One region of the Exiguobacterium sp. QJM3NY_9 genome, then DNA from elsewhere that is predicted to be linked to it. Evidence: riboswitches for the same ligand, from Rfam matches in the RefSeq annotation. Region 1 holds a riboswitch; each other region holds the start of a gene.
The links. A riboswitch is a leader RNA that binds a small molecule or an ion and turns the genes downstream of it on or off. The one in region 1 is predicted to bind S-adenosylmethionine.
Positions count from the first base shown of each region.

Region 2: it holds a riboswitch for S-adenosylmethionine, as region 1 does, so the genes downstream of both, AC0VYQ_RS15060 (LLM class flavin-dependent oxidoreductase) here and metK (methionine adenosyltransferase) in region 1, are expected to answer to the same signal.
Region 3: it holds a riboswitch for S-adenosylmethionine, as region 1 does, so the genes downstream of both, ribD (bifunctional diaminohydroxyphosphoribosylaminopyrimidine deaminase/5-amino-6-(5-phosphoribosylamino)uracil reductase RibD) here and metK (methionine adenosyltransferase) in region 1, are expected to answer to the same signal.
Region 4: it holds a riboswitch for S-adenosylmethionine, as region 1 does, so the genes downstream of both, AC0VYQ_RS15225 (amino acid permease) here and metK (methionine adenosyltransferase) in region 1, are expected to answer to the same signal.

Region 1 is NZ_CM149679.1:2,287,812-2,290,922, forward strand. It holds gene AC0VYQ_RS11725 (N-acetyltransferase family protein) at 9-497, opposite strand; gene metK (methionine adenosyltransferase) at 639-1,847, opposite strand; SAM riboswitch class I at 1,976-2,102, opposite strand; gene pckA (phosphoenolpyruvate carboxykinase (ATP)) at 2,335-3,111, shown strand, end outside.
Region 2 is NZ_CM149679.1:2,956,706-2,959,816, reverse strand. It holds gene AC0VYQ_RS15070 (DUF2325 domain-containing protein) at 1-797, shown strand, start outside; gene AC0VYQ_RS15065 (DUF975 family protein) at 865-1,539, shown strand; SAM riboswitch class I at 1,730-1,834, shown strand; gene AC0VYQ_RS15060 (LLM class flavin-dependent oxidoreductase) at 1,907-2,965, shown strand; gene AC0VYQ_RS15055 (ATP-grasp domain-containing protein) at 2,962-3,111, shown strand, end outside.
Region 3 is NZ_CM149679.1:2,721,066-2,724,176, forward strand. It holds gene ribB (3,4-dihydroxy-2-butanone-4-phosphate synthase) at 1-346, opposite strand, end outside; gene ribE (riboflavin synthase) at 346-972, opposite strand; gene ribD (bifunctional diaminohydroxyphosphoribosylaminopyrimidine deaminase/5-amino-6-(5-phosphoribosylamino)uracil reductase RibD) at 957-2,003, opposite strand; FMN riboswitch at 2,163-2,307, opposite strand; SAM riboswitch class I at 2,458-2,562, opposite strand; SAM riboswitch class I at 2,778-2,880, shown strand; gene AC0VYQ_RS13795 (alpha/beta hydrolase) at 2,941-3,111, shown strand, end outside.
Region 4 is NZ_CM149679.1:2,990,114-2,993,224, reverse strand. It holds gene AC0VYQ_RS15230 (polysaccharide pyruvyl transferase family protein) at 113-1,519, shown strand; SAM riboswitch class I at 1,628-1,729, shown strand; gene AC0VYQ_RS15225 (amino acid permease) at 1,810-3,111, shown strand, end outside.

The DNA.
Region 1 (3,111 bases):
TCGGATTTTCATTCATATATACGTTTTAAGCGTGTCACAGGTTCCACTTGACCGAAAATTTCTTCAGTCGTTTCACTTTCTTCTCTAAAACCGAAAGAGACTAGAAACTGGCGCGCTTTATAGTTTCGTGATTCAACGTAGACTTCAATCGGGGAAGCACCTTGGTGTTCAAGTTCACGAATCAACTTTCGTCCAATCCCATTTTGTTGATATTTCGGTAGTACATACAAGCGAACGATTTCCCACGTGCCGTCAACATCGATCGCATGGATGAAACCGACGATTTCTTCCTCGATAATGGCGACATTGAAATATTCTCCCCGCGCTTCCTCCGCCGTCCGAATTGCTCGAACGACTTCTTCTTGCGGATACGCCTCTTGTACGAAATGGGCTTTCGAGCTTTCCGAATAAATCTCTTCGTACGTATCCATCCAAGAGGTAATGGCAATATCATGAATGCGTGCCGCATCAGTAGGAATTGCTTCGCGTATCTCCATATCGGACTCCCCCTTTTTTCCGTTTACCGGTACATGTTCTTTTACCCTTTTCTAGAAAAATCATTCGTTTCCCTGCAAAGTTCGAGACAAACAAAAAAAGTTCAGAAACAAACTCATGCGAGTCTGCTTCTGAACTGAAAATTAAGCGAATCGTTTCGCTTGTTCTTCAAGAATTGCTGCTTTATCTGTTTGCTCCCATGGTAATTCGATATCTGTACGACCGAAATGACCATAAGCTGCTGTCTGACGATAAATCGGACGGCGGAGATCAAGCATGTTGATGATCCCTGCTGGGCGAAGATCGAAGTTTTCAGCAACGAGTTCGACGAGTTGTGCTTCTGGAAGTTTACCTGTTCCAAACGTATCAACTGCAATCGATACTGGGTGCGCGACACCAATCGCGTACGCAAGTTGAACTTCTGCTTTATCTGCAAGACCAGCAGCTACGAGGTTTTTCGCGACGTAACGTGCTGCATATGCTGCAGAACGGTCAACTTTTGTTGGATCTTTACCAGAGAATGCGCCGCCGCCATGACGTGCATATCCACCATACGTATCAACGATGATTTTACGTCCAGTTAATCCTGCATCACCTTGTGGTCCACCGATGACGAAGCGGCCTGTCGGGTTAATGAAGAACTTTGTTTCCGCATCGATGTATTCTGATGGAATCACAGGTGCGATGACATGCTCTTTCAGGTCTGCTTGGATTTGCTCAAGCGTCACTTCTTCTGCATGTTGTGTTGAGATGACGATTGTATCGACACGAACCGGTTCGTTGTTCTCATTGTATTCTACAGTTACTTGCGTCTTACCATCCGGACGGAGGTAGTCAAGTTGTCCAGTTTTACGGACTTCTGCGAGACGACGAGCAAGTTTGTGTGAAAGTGAAATCGGAAGTGGCATCAATTCAGGTGTTTCTTTCGTTGCATAACCGAACATGAGACCTTGGTCCCCTGCACCGATTGCATCGATTTCTTCATCTGACATGCTACCTTCGCGTGCTTCAAGCGCTTGGTCAACACCGAGAGCGATATCTGCTGATTGCTCATCGATTGAAGTCAATACAGCACAAGTGTCTGCATCGAAACCATATTTAGCGCGTGTATAGCCAATCTCACGAATTGTTTCGCGAACGACTTTCGGGATATCGACATAAGTCGATGTCGTGATTTCACCTGCGACGAGGACAAGTCCTGTCGTGACAGATGTTTCAGCAGCGACACGAGCATTCGGATCGGCTGCGAGGATTGCATCTAAGATAGAATCCGAGATTTGGTCACAGATTTTATCCGGGTGACCTTCAGTAACTGACTCCGACGTAAATAGTCGGCGATTAAGGTTTGTCATGTTTGACCCTCCCAAAAAAGAATTTGACGGTGTACTCATTTCCCCTAGTTGAGTGGGACGGTAAAATGAAAAAAACCTCTCCATGTCCAAAAAATGGTCAGGGAAAGGTTGTGCGTTCTTCCTTTACCCTCTTATCGTTCGAAGTGTTTACTTCGCTTCAGGAGAGCACCTTTTCCTTCATTAATAGAATTCTTAATGTAGGACGGTTGCCGGGTTTCTTCGGGCCTTGTTCCCTCCACCTGCTCAGAATAAGAGTATCCGTTACGAATTACATGATATAAAGTTGTGACCACTCTGTCAAGCTACGTTTTAATTTCTAGTCGAAACTTTCCCGAAGAGATGTTAAACTGTTAATGCTGAAAGCGTTTCCAGAAAAATAGAAATCAGCGCTAAAAAAGGATTGCTCATCCTTTAGTATGTCATATATAATAAATGTGTCATACTAAATGCCAGAGCTAAACCAACGTAGGGGAAAGGTGGGGTCAGGATGCCGATGACGGTCCTGAATATCGAAGAGCTACTCAAGAAGGAGCATGTGTTCAAACAACTATCTGTTGCTGAGCTAGTCGAACATGCAATTCGTAACGAAGAAGGGGTTCTTGCTGAAAATGGCGCTCTGTCTGTAGAAACGGGGAAATTTACAGGTCGTTCACCTAAAGACAAGTTCATTGTTCGCGATCAGTCATGCGAGTCACATATCGATTGGGGCCATGTCAATCAACCGATGGAAGCAGACAACTTCGAGCAACTTTTACAAAAAGTTCTTCGCTACATGAATGAAGCAGATCAGCTCTACTACACAGAAGCTGCTGCTGGTGCAGACACTCATTTTACCCTTCCGGTTCGGATTGTGACACAATATGCTTGGCATAATTTGTTTGCAAAACAACTATTTTTGCGTGAATATCCGACAGAAGCTGCTTTTGAGCCTTTCACGGTTATTTATGCGCCTCACTTCAAAGCAGATCCGAAAGTCGATGGAACGAATTCCGAAACGTTCATCGCCATGTCATTCGAACATCGGATTGTCTTAATCGGTGGAACGGAATATGCGGGCGAAATCAAAAAATCGATTTTCTCTGTCATGAACTACCTTTTACCTCAACGAGACGTCTTATCGATGCATTGCTCGGCTAACGTCGGTCATGAGGGTGACGTCGCTTTATTCTTCGGATTATCCGGTACTGGTAAGACCACACTGTCTGCTGACGACAGTCGTCAATTGATTGGTGACGATGAGCACGGGTGGTCCAACGACGGCGTC
Region 2 (3,111 bases), 670 kb from region 1:
AGTGTATCGTCAAGAACCATGGCATCATCGAAGCGACGATTGACGGTCCACTGCAAGATGAGACGGGAAAACCGTTCTATTACACGACACCACTCGAAGACATGCGGTTCTTCCAACTGAAAGCAGGTCAACTCGTCGACCTCGTCATGTGGAAAGGTCATCCGGAGACATTAACGATTGTCTGGAAACACGCATTTCATTACGAAGTACCGACCATGACGGAATTACCGGCACGCGACGTATCGAGTGGTTCGCCCGAGTCCGTCACTGCGTCACCTGCAAACAAACAGACGAAAACAGGACGCTACGACAAGATGATGCAACGGAAACCGAAGGCGAAGAAAGTCAAAAAAGAGCGGCGCCTCCGGGAAAAGAAAGTCCAGCAACTCGAACGTCTCGATACGACGACATTACCAGGTCAACCAATCGAATTCGTCGATAAAACGGCACTCGATTTTGCTTCCTACGACGGCATGCGTCTCGTCATCGTCGGTAATGAGCAACAGCGCGCCGTCTACCGCGACTTCTTTGCGGAGACAGGGATTGAATTAATCCATCTTGGCGGTGACGCCCAAGCTGCGAAAAAAATTGCCTGTCTCGCGAAAAAGACAGATGCGATCGTCGTCATCAAAAGTCGCGTCTCCCACGCAGCAGCGGCACATGTTCTCGTGCAAGCAAAAAAGCACGATATTCCGTTTGCGATTGAACGACTCGATGGACGACGCTCTTTGTATACGGCGTGCCAGCAACAACTTGAAAAAGCAATGGTCCAACGTTTACTAAAAGACGAGCGTTAAAAAGTGAAACCTCCTCAAAAATAAACCGTAAAGAAAGGTAGCACTTATTTTTGAGGAGGATCTTTCGATGTCAAAACAATTAAAATTAGCAGCGCGCGAGTCGTTGCAGGGACGATGGGGCTTCATGGCATTAATGATGTTGTTGTTCTTAATCATTCAAGGCGTTCCGAACGGATTTGCGTCCTCACCCGAAGAGGATTTCCAATTTATCGACCTGATTGGTATGCTCTTGACGGTGTTGACCTTACCGGTTGCAATGGGATGGTCATGGCTCGCCCTATCCGTTGCCCGAGACGAGCAGACGAAAGTCGCAGATTTGTTTGAGCCGTACAAAATGTTCTTGAAAGCCATTGGAGTGTCAATCGTCCAAACCTTTTTCTTAGGGCTATGGTTCTTACTTTTCATCATTCCAGGAATCATTAAGTCATTCTCTTACATGTTGACGTATTACATCATTCGGGACGAACCATCGATTGGCATCCTTGATGCCATTACGCGTTCACGCCAAATGATGGATGGACACAAAAAAGAGGCGTTTTTCCTCGTCCTTTCGTTCATCGGTTGGTTCTTGCTCGGAATCATTACGCTCGGAATTGGTTTCCTCTGGATTGGCCCGTACTTCAGCGTCACAATCGCGAAGTTCTACGATCGCGTGCGTGGGGAAGAAGTTTCGACGACTGGTCACCGGACAGCCATGATGGATGCAAATCACAATGACTCACCGTTCGTATCACCAGAATGAATTGATTTTGAACAGCACCATACAAAGCAGGGATTGCCATCTTAAACCGATGCGCAATCCCTGTTTTTAGCTTCTAGACAAAGAAGTATCAAGAAACAGAGTGATTTTCCAAATGTTTTTTAATTCCGATAGGAAAAGAAGGTTTAAAGGTTGCTTTACTCTGCTAAAAGATGTACGCTAATTTCAATTATTCTTATCACGAGAAGTCGAGGGACTGGCCCGACGACACTTCAGCAACCCCGCATGAGCGGAAGGTGCTACTTCCAAGAGGAATTTATTCCTTTGAAGATAAGAGCCGACAGTAGACATTCGTCGCTCTTTTCTAAACGAAAAGAGCGATTTTTTATGCAAAAAGGGGGCACAGGGGATGGAATACGGATTTTGGTTACCAATCTTCGGAGGTTGGTTACGAAACGTCGAGGATGAACAAATGCCGGCGACATTCGATTATGCGAAACAAGTCGCACAGACGGCAGAACGGATTGGCTTTTCTACGACATTGATTGCAGAATTGAATTTAAACGACATTAAAGGAATAGCCGAACCGAGTCTTGAGGCGTGGACGACGGCAGCGGCGATTGCGGCGACAACGGAACGTTTGGAAATCATGACAGCCGTCCGGCCCGGTTTTCATAATCCGGCGACGACAGCGAAAATGGCGGCGAACCTCGATCAGTTGAGTAACGGACGTTTTACGCTCAACGTCGTTTCGGCCTGGTGGGAGGAAGAAGCCCGTCAATACAATGGGATATTTACAGCCCATGACGAACGATATGCCCGGACGGAAGAATTCGTGACGGTCATGAAAGGATTATGGGCGGACGCATCACCCTACAGTTTTGACGGAGACTACTATCAGCTGGAACGGGCAGAGCTTCACCCGAAACCCGTTCAGCGTCCCGGAATCAAGCTCTACGCTGGTGGTGAGAGTGAGACGGGGAAACAGACGATCGTCAATCACTGTGATGCCTATGTCATGCATGGGGGAACGGTTGATGAAGTCGCGACGAAAATTACGGATATGAAAATCCGCCGCGCGGCGACCGGGAAGCAGCCGCTTGCGAGTTTCGGACTGGCAGCCTATATCATCTGTCGCGAGACGGAAGAAGCGGCGCTCGAAGAATGGCGCCGGATTACGAACGTCAAGGAAGACGGTGCCGGATATGCCGGATATGACGACTTCGTCAGTAAATCGCAACTCGAACAACAGGTCAAACGAAATGACTATTCGGTCTCAAACCGTGGACTGCGTCCGAACCTGATTGGGACGCCGGATCAAATCGCAGAACGGATTCTTGAATTTGAAGCGGTCGGGGTGACGTTGCTCTTGCTCCAATTTTCTCCGCAACTCGAAGAAATGGAACGCTTTGCCCGCGAGGTCATGCCACGTGTCGAAGCGAAACGAAAGGTAGGTCAACTAAAATGACGAAAATTCATATCTTACACGAAAATCAGGAATGGACGGATCATTTAATCAAGCGACTCGAGGAACTCAACTTACCGTATGAACAGTGGCACCTCAACGAAGGGGTCGTCCCGCTCGACGAAACACCACCGGAAGGCGTTTTTTAC
Region 3 (3,111 bases), 430 kb from region 1:
GACCATCCGTCAACATCCGCTGAATCGTCATTGCCCGTTCCGCTGCACTGATGCCGGTTTTCGCATCTTCATGATCAATGCTGATCGTAAAAGCCGTTCCGTGCGGATCCGTGTTGACATCTGTCATCGGTCGGAGTTCGAGTCGTGTTGCGATATCCGGACTGACCGGGACACAGACGAGTCCTTTGCCGTAAGTGATCATGAAGTTAATCATCTCGGGTGTCGCGTGTTCCGCAAGTAACACGAGATCCCCTTCGTTCTCACGGTTTTCATCGTCACAGACGATAATCGGTCGTCCGCGTTTTAAGTCATCCACTGCTTCTTCAATCGAATCAAATCCGTTCATCATGCTTCGCCTCCTAAAAATGCCGACCAGTCCGTCTTCGCATCCTTCTGCGTAAAGTGATAGAGATGTTTCGCCATCAAGTCACATTCGATATTGACGAGGGCACCCGTCTGCAAGCGATCGAACGTCGTGACTTGGCGTGAATGGGGAATCAATGAAATCGTCACCGCGTCGTTTCCGACATGTTGCAGTGTCAGGCTCGTACCATTGATTGCAATCGATCCTTTCGGAATACAGTACTTGCTCCAATCGCCTGCCTCAAAACGGTATTCCATCGCTTCACCGTCCGGTCGCCGGCTGAGAAAACGAGCCGTTCCGTCGATATGCCCGCTGACGAAGTGACCACCGAACCGTCCATTCGCCGGCATCGCGCGTTCGAGTTGAACGGCTGCTCCGACCCGTAACGTCTGCAGCGACGTCGCTCGGATCGTCTCATGGACCGCATCGGCCGTGAATCCGCTCTTCGTCATCGCCGTCACCGTCAAACAAATGCCATCAACGGCAATGCTGTCGCCAATCTTTGTTCCGTCAAGCACTGCTGTCGCTTCGATTTCGAGCGCCAACCCGTTCGGTCGAGGGACTTTCCGTTTTATTGTGCCGAGTTCTTCAATCAATCCGGTAAACATGTCATCCTCTCCTTTCGTACATACTGGAGATGGACGTCCGGTCCGATTTGGTTCATTTTCACTAAATCAAAACGGTCTTCGATGTCCTGTTCCGTCGTCAAAGACTTTGTCCCACTGAAGAGGGACGGTGCCTGATAGAGTTCGATCATATCCACGAGATCCGCTTCTAAAAATGCGGATTGAATCGTGGGACCGCCTTCAATCAATACACGCCGGATGCCTTGTTCATATAAAAGTTCGAGGATTTGGTCCGGTGTCGCATACGTCCCGACGAAAACCGTCACGTTCGCCCGTTCGCTTGTTCGTGGCTGTTCCGTCAACCAATACGTCGGATTCAATCCGTCATTCATGACTTGAAACTCATCCGTCAGGCGCCCCCGCCGATCGACGATGACGCGGACCGGTTCGATGCCGGTCGAACTGCGCAACGTCAATGCCGGGTCATCGATGATCACCGTGTCGCTTCCGACGAGAATCGCGTCGTGTGTCCCGCGTAACTGCCGTCCGTCAGCACGTGCCGCTTCTGAAGTGATAAAGCGTTGTTCACCCGTCGCGACCGTCCCGTTCATCGTTTGGGCGACTTTCACTGTGACATGCGGACGTTTTCGTTCGATTGCCTTCCAAAACGGTTCGTATAATGCCTCCGCCTTATCTTTTAGCAACCCGACTTCAACCTCAATCCCCGCCTGACGGAGACGTGTGATACCGCTTCCTGCGACGAGCGCGTGGCGGTCCTCTGTCGCGATAAAGACGCGCGCAATGCCGGCTTTTAGAATCGCTTCCGTACACGGCGGTGTTTTGCCGTGATGATTGCACGGTTCGAGCGTCACGTAGAGATCGGCTCCGCGTGCCGCTTCACCTGCCATGAGGAGCGCTTCGACTTCGGCATGGGGTCCTCCCGCATAACGGTGGGCCCCAAAACCAACAATCCGCCCCTGTTTGACGATGACGCAGCCGACACTCGGATTCGGGCTCGTTTGACCGTTTAACATGTGTGCTAGTTGCATCGCATAACTCATGAATGTTTCCATTTTTTCCGCTCCTTTCAATAAAAAAGACGCCTCCTGTAAAAGGGGGCGTCGTGATTGAAGGATTGACGAAATAAGCGTCTCGCGTTTCTGTTTTTACACATACAGAAACAGACCTTTCCCTGAAAACATTTTTCCAGAAAATGGCAGCAAGCGCATTGTTTCGTCCTTCTCCCATCCGGACTTTACCGTCGGCCTTGGAGTCTCACCAAGTCAGCCACAGTGCGTACACTGCAGGTCGCGGGCTCGTCGATCCATTGATCGCATCACCGCCGGTTGGGATTTTCACCCTACCCCGAAGAACTGGTTATTGAGTTATACAGCTCAAGATTAGCATAGGTCATTCTAAAATACAAAATGAATTGTATTTCATTCTCTTTTTTAGAAAAACATCAAAAAAGGACCCTTCTCTTAAAAGAAAAGGGTCCTCTCATCTGCACTAAGGCAGAATCCGCTCAGCTCATCTTTCAGACAAACGTCTGATGGAATTGGCACAGTACGACGTAAGAAGTCTGTCGCCGAGGTTTCGTAGGGCCAGTCCCTCCACCTCTCTCGATAAGTGCTGCGGTATGAAGTTCATATGTGTGATGTTTCAAGTCGTTCTTATGTCGTGAATCTACTGCTTACACTACGGGGATTCCCTTCTCAAGTCAACCATATTTTCAAAATTAAACCAAATTACCCAGTTTATCAATTTTGACTTCTTTTTAACGTCTTGACAACGTATTTCAATCAATGATATTCTCTTCACAATGATTATTCCGACAATTCCTATACGATATATCAAGAGTGGGCGAGAGATCTGGCTCTACGAACCCACGGCAACCTGCAACATGCAAGGTGCTCCGACCAGCAAAGCCGATGCTTTGGATGATACTTACGATAATCTCGTAGTGCGCCTAAAGCACTACGAGTTTTTTAATAGAAGGAGGAACCCTTTATGAATTCATCATCACCTGTTCTGTGTGGCGCAGAAGATTTTTTGATTGAACGAGGTCCAATCGGTATTTTACTGTCTCACGGTTTTAACGCCACCCCTCAAAGCGTCCGCACTGTCGGAGAATATTTTGCCGCCCAAGGGTTCACTGTGTATGCTCCGCGCCTCGACGGG
Region 4 (3,111 bases), 700 kb from region 1:
TCTATCTCTTTAATTAAAATAGACTTAAGTATAAGTAAGGGATATGATTTAGATATCTCTAAAATATAAGTTATTAATGTTTTTTTGGATTTGTGAGAGGGGATAATTTGACATGAAGCGTATTATTATTCGTGCAGGTATGACACCCTTTGAACAGTTTGATGCTGAGTATATAATGAGAGAAAATTCAATCGGAGGGAACGTTGGGAATTTGATCTATCAGTACAGTATCTTCCGAACATTGATGACGGAAGGAACGACGATCACGCCTGACTATTACTACTATGATGAAGAACGTGCAGATGAGATCAACGAAAAATTTGATCTTTACGTCATTCCACTTGCAGATGCATTCCGTCAAGAGTTCGCATCGTCCCTTCGAAAATACACACGATTGATTAAAAAATTGAAAATTCCGGTCGTCGTCATCGGTGTTGGTCTACGCGCACCATTCGAGCCGGACTTAAAAGGCGGATTCCCGTTCGACGAGGATGTTAAAGCATTCGTCAGCGCAGTCCTCGAACGTTCAAGTATCATTGGACTTCGTGGTGAAATCACGTCGAAATACCTGACACGCCTTGGTTTCCGTGAAGGCATCGATCATAAAGTCATCGGTTGCCCATCGATGTATGCATTCGGTCGTAATCTTCACATTCGTGAGACAAACATCACGAAAGATTCGATGGTTAGTGTCAATTCATCACGTTTTTCACCCAAAAATGTCCTTGATTTTATCACACGTGGAATGGAAGAGTATCCAAATCACTATTTCATCCCACAATGGATGAAAGAATTGAAGTTGACGTACACTGGAACTCATCCGTTTGGAGACCTTTCAGATATGAATTATGCAGCTAGAATGTCACACCCGGTGTATATGAATGACCGTGTTCGTTTCTTCTTAAACGCTCAAACGTGGTTCGACTTCCTCAAAGAAGCTGACTTGAGCTTTGGTGCACGTCTCCACGGAAACATCACAGCGACACTCGCTGGAACACCAAGTATTTTGATTCCTAAAGATGCACGGATGCGTGAATTAACAGATTACCATCAATTGACGCACATCTGGGCAAATGACATCACGGCAGACACACGGCTTTCGGACGTCGTCGAAACAGCAGACTTCCAAAGCCCGGCGCGGATTCAAGTGAAAAACTTCGACAACTTTCTTGACTTCTTGAACACGAACGACTTGGAGCATATCTATCAAGACACGAACTATCCAGAGAACGTGCCGTTTGATCGTGAAATGGCGAAAACAGAACTCCTCCCAGCGGTTAAACCGATTACAGGAATCAGTATGGAAGAAGCAATCGCACGTTTTGAATCATTCTTCCCGGAAGAAGAGAAAAAAATTGCTGCGATTCAAAAACATGATAAAGATAAAGACAAAAAGATTAAAACGTTACAAGATAAACTCAACAAGCAGACGAAGGTGGTTAAACATCAAGAAGGTACATTGAACCGTAAAGCGGTTCGGATGGCCCTTAAGACAGCTAATCTCTTCGTAAAAAAATAACAAAAGAACGTCTCATGCCAATGCGGTGTGAGACGTTTTTTTTGAATTCTATTATCTGAATTGTGTTGACAATTCAAAAAAGGACTGCTACTGTTATGAAAAATTACATTCTTATCCAGAGAGGTGGAGGGACTGGCCCTTTGAAGCCTCAGCAACAGGTCGAAAGATACTGTGCTAATTCCTGCGGGTGTTGTACCCGATCGATAAGCGCTCTTGATGTTGTCGACCGACGCACCCTGTCTGTACAGGAGTGCGTTTTTTTATTGAGTGAGAAAGAGGAGTGGTGGAGGATGGAGCAAAAAACAACATTTCGACGAAAGATGGAGTCCCGTCATATCGTCATGCTGTCGTTAGGTGGCGTCATCGGGACGGGGCTGTTCCTAAGTACGGGGTACACATTAGAGCAAGCAGGTCGAATCGGGACGATTTTGTCCTACTTGCTTGGGGCACTCGTCGTTTATCTCGTGATGCTTTGTTTAGGGGAACTCGCTGTACATATGCCGGAAACCGGTGCCTTTCATAGTTATGCAACAAAGTATATTGGACCGGGAACCGGCTATACGGTCGCTTGGCTCTACTGGCTGACCTGGACGGTGGCGCTCGGTTCCGAGTTTACGGCAGCAGGTTTATTGATGCAACGCTGGTTCCCGGACGTGCCAGTCTGGTTGTTCAGCGGATTGTTCGTCATCATCATTTTAGTGATTAATGTACTGACAGTGCGCGTGTTCGCCGAAGTCGAATTTTGGTTTTCTGCCGTGAAAGTCATGACGATCATCGCCTTCATCGTCTTAGGGGCAGCAGCAATCGTCGGCTTTATTCCACTGGCGTCAGGAGAAGCAGCTCCGTTGTTCGGACCGCTGACGGAAGGGGAACTCTTCCCGAACGGGGCCTTTGCGATTTTGATGACGATGCTCGCCGTCAACTTTGCCTATTCGGGGACAGAACTGATTGGTGTTGCGGCAGGCGAGGCGGTTGATCCGAAGCGGACGATTCCTCTTGCCATCCGGACGACGATTGTCCGGCTGGTCGTGTTTTTTGTCGGCACGATCATCGTCCTGGCGATTTTACTGCCGACGGATGCGAACGGTGTGCTCGAGAGTCCGTTCGTTGCCGTCTTCGAACGGATCGGGATTCCATTTGCGGCGGACATCATGAACTTTGTCATCTTGACAGCAATCTTATCGGCAGCGAACTCCGGGTTGTACGCTGCGTCACGGATGTTGTGGTCGTTGTCTGATCAACAGATGATTTCACCGTTCTTTGCTAAATTGAGTCAAAACGGTGTTCCGACACGTGCCGTCATGTTCAGCATGCTCGGCGGATTGTTTGCACTACTATCGAGTGTCTACGCAGCAGAAAGCGTCTATATCGCACTCGTCTCGATTTCAGGACTTGCTGTCGTCGTTGTCTGGATGAGCATCAGTGCTTCGCAATACTTCTTTCGGCGGCGTTACCTGAGAGAAGGACACGACGTGCAAGACTTGGTGTACCGGACACCATTTTATCCAGTTGTCCCGATCGTCTCCTTTTTGATTTGCCTGTTGTCACTGATCGGGATTGCCTTTGATCCGACGCAGCGTGTTGCCTTATAT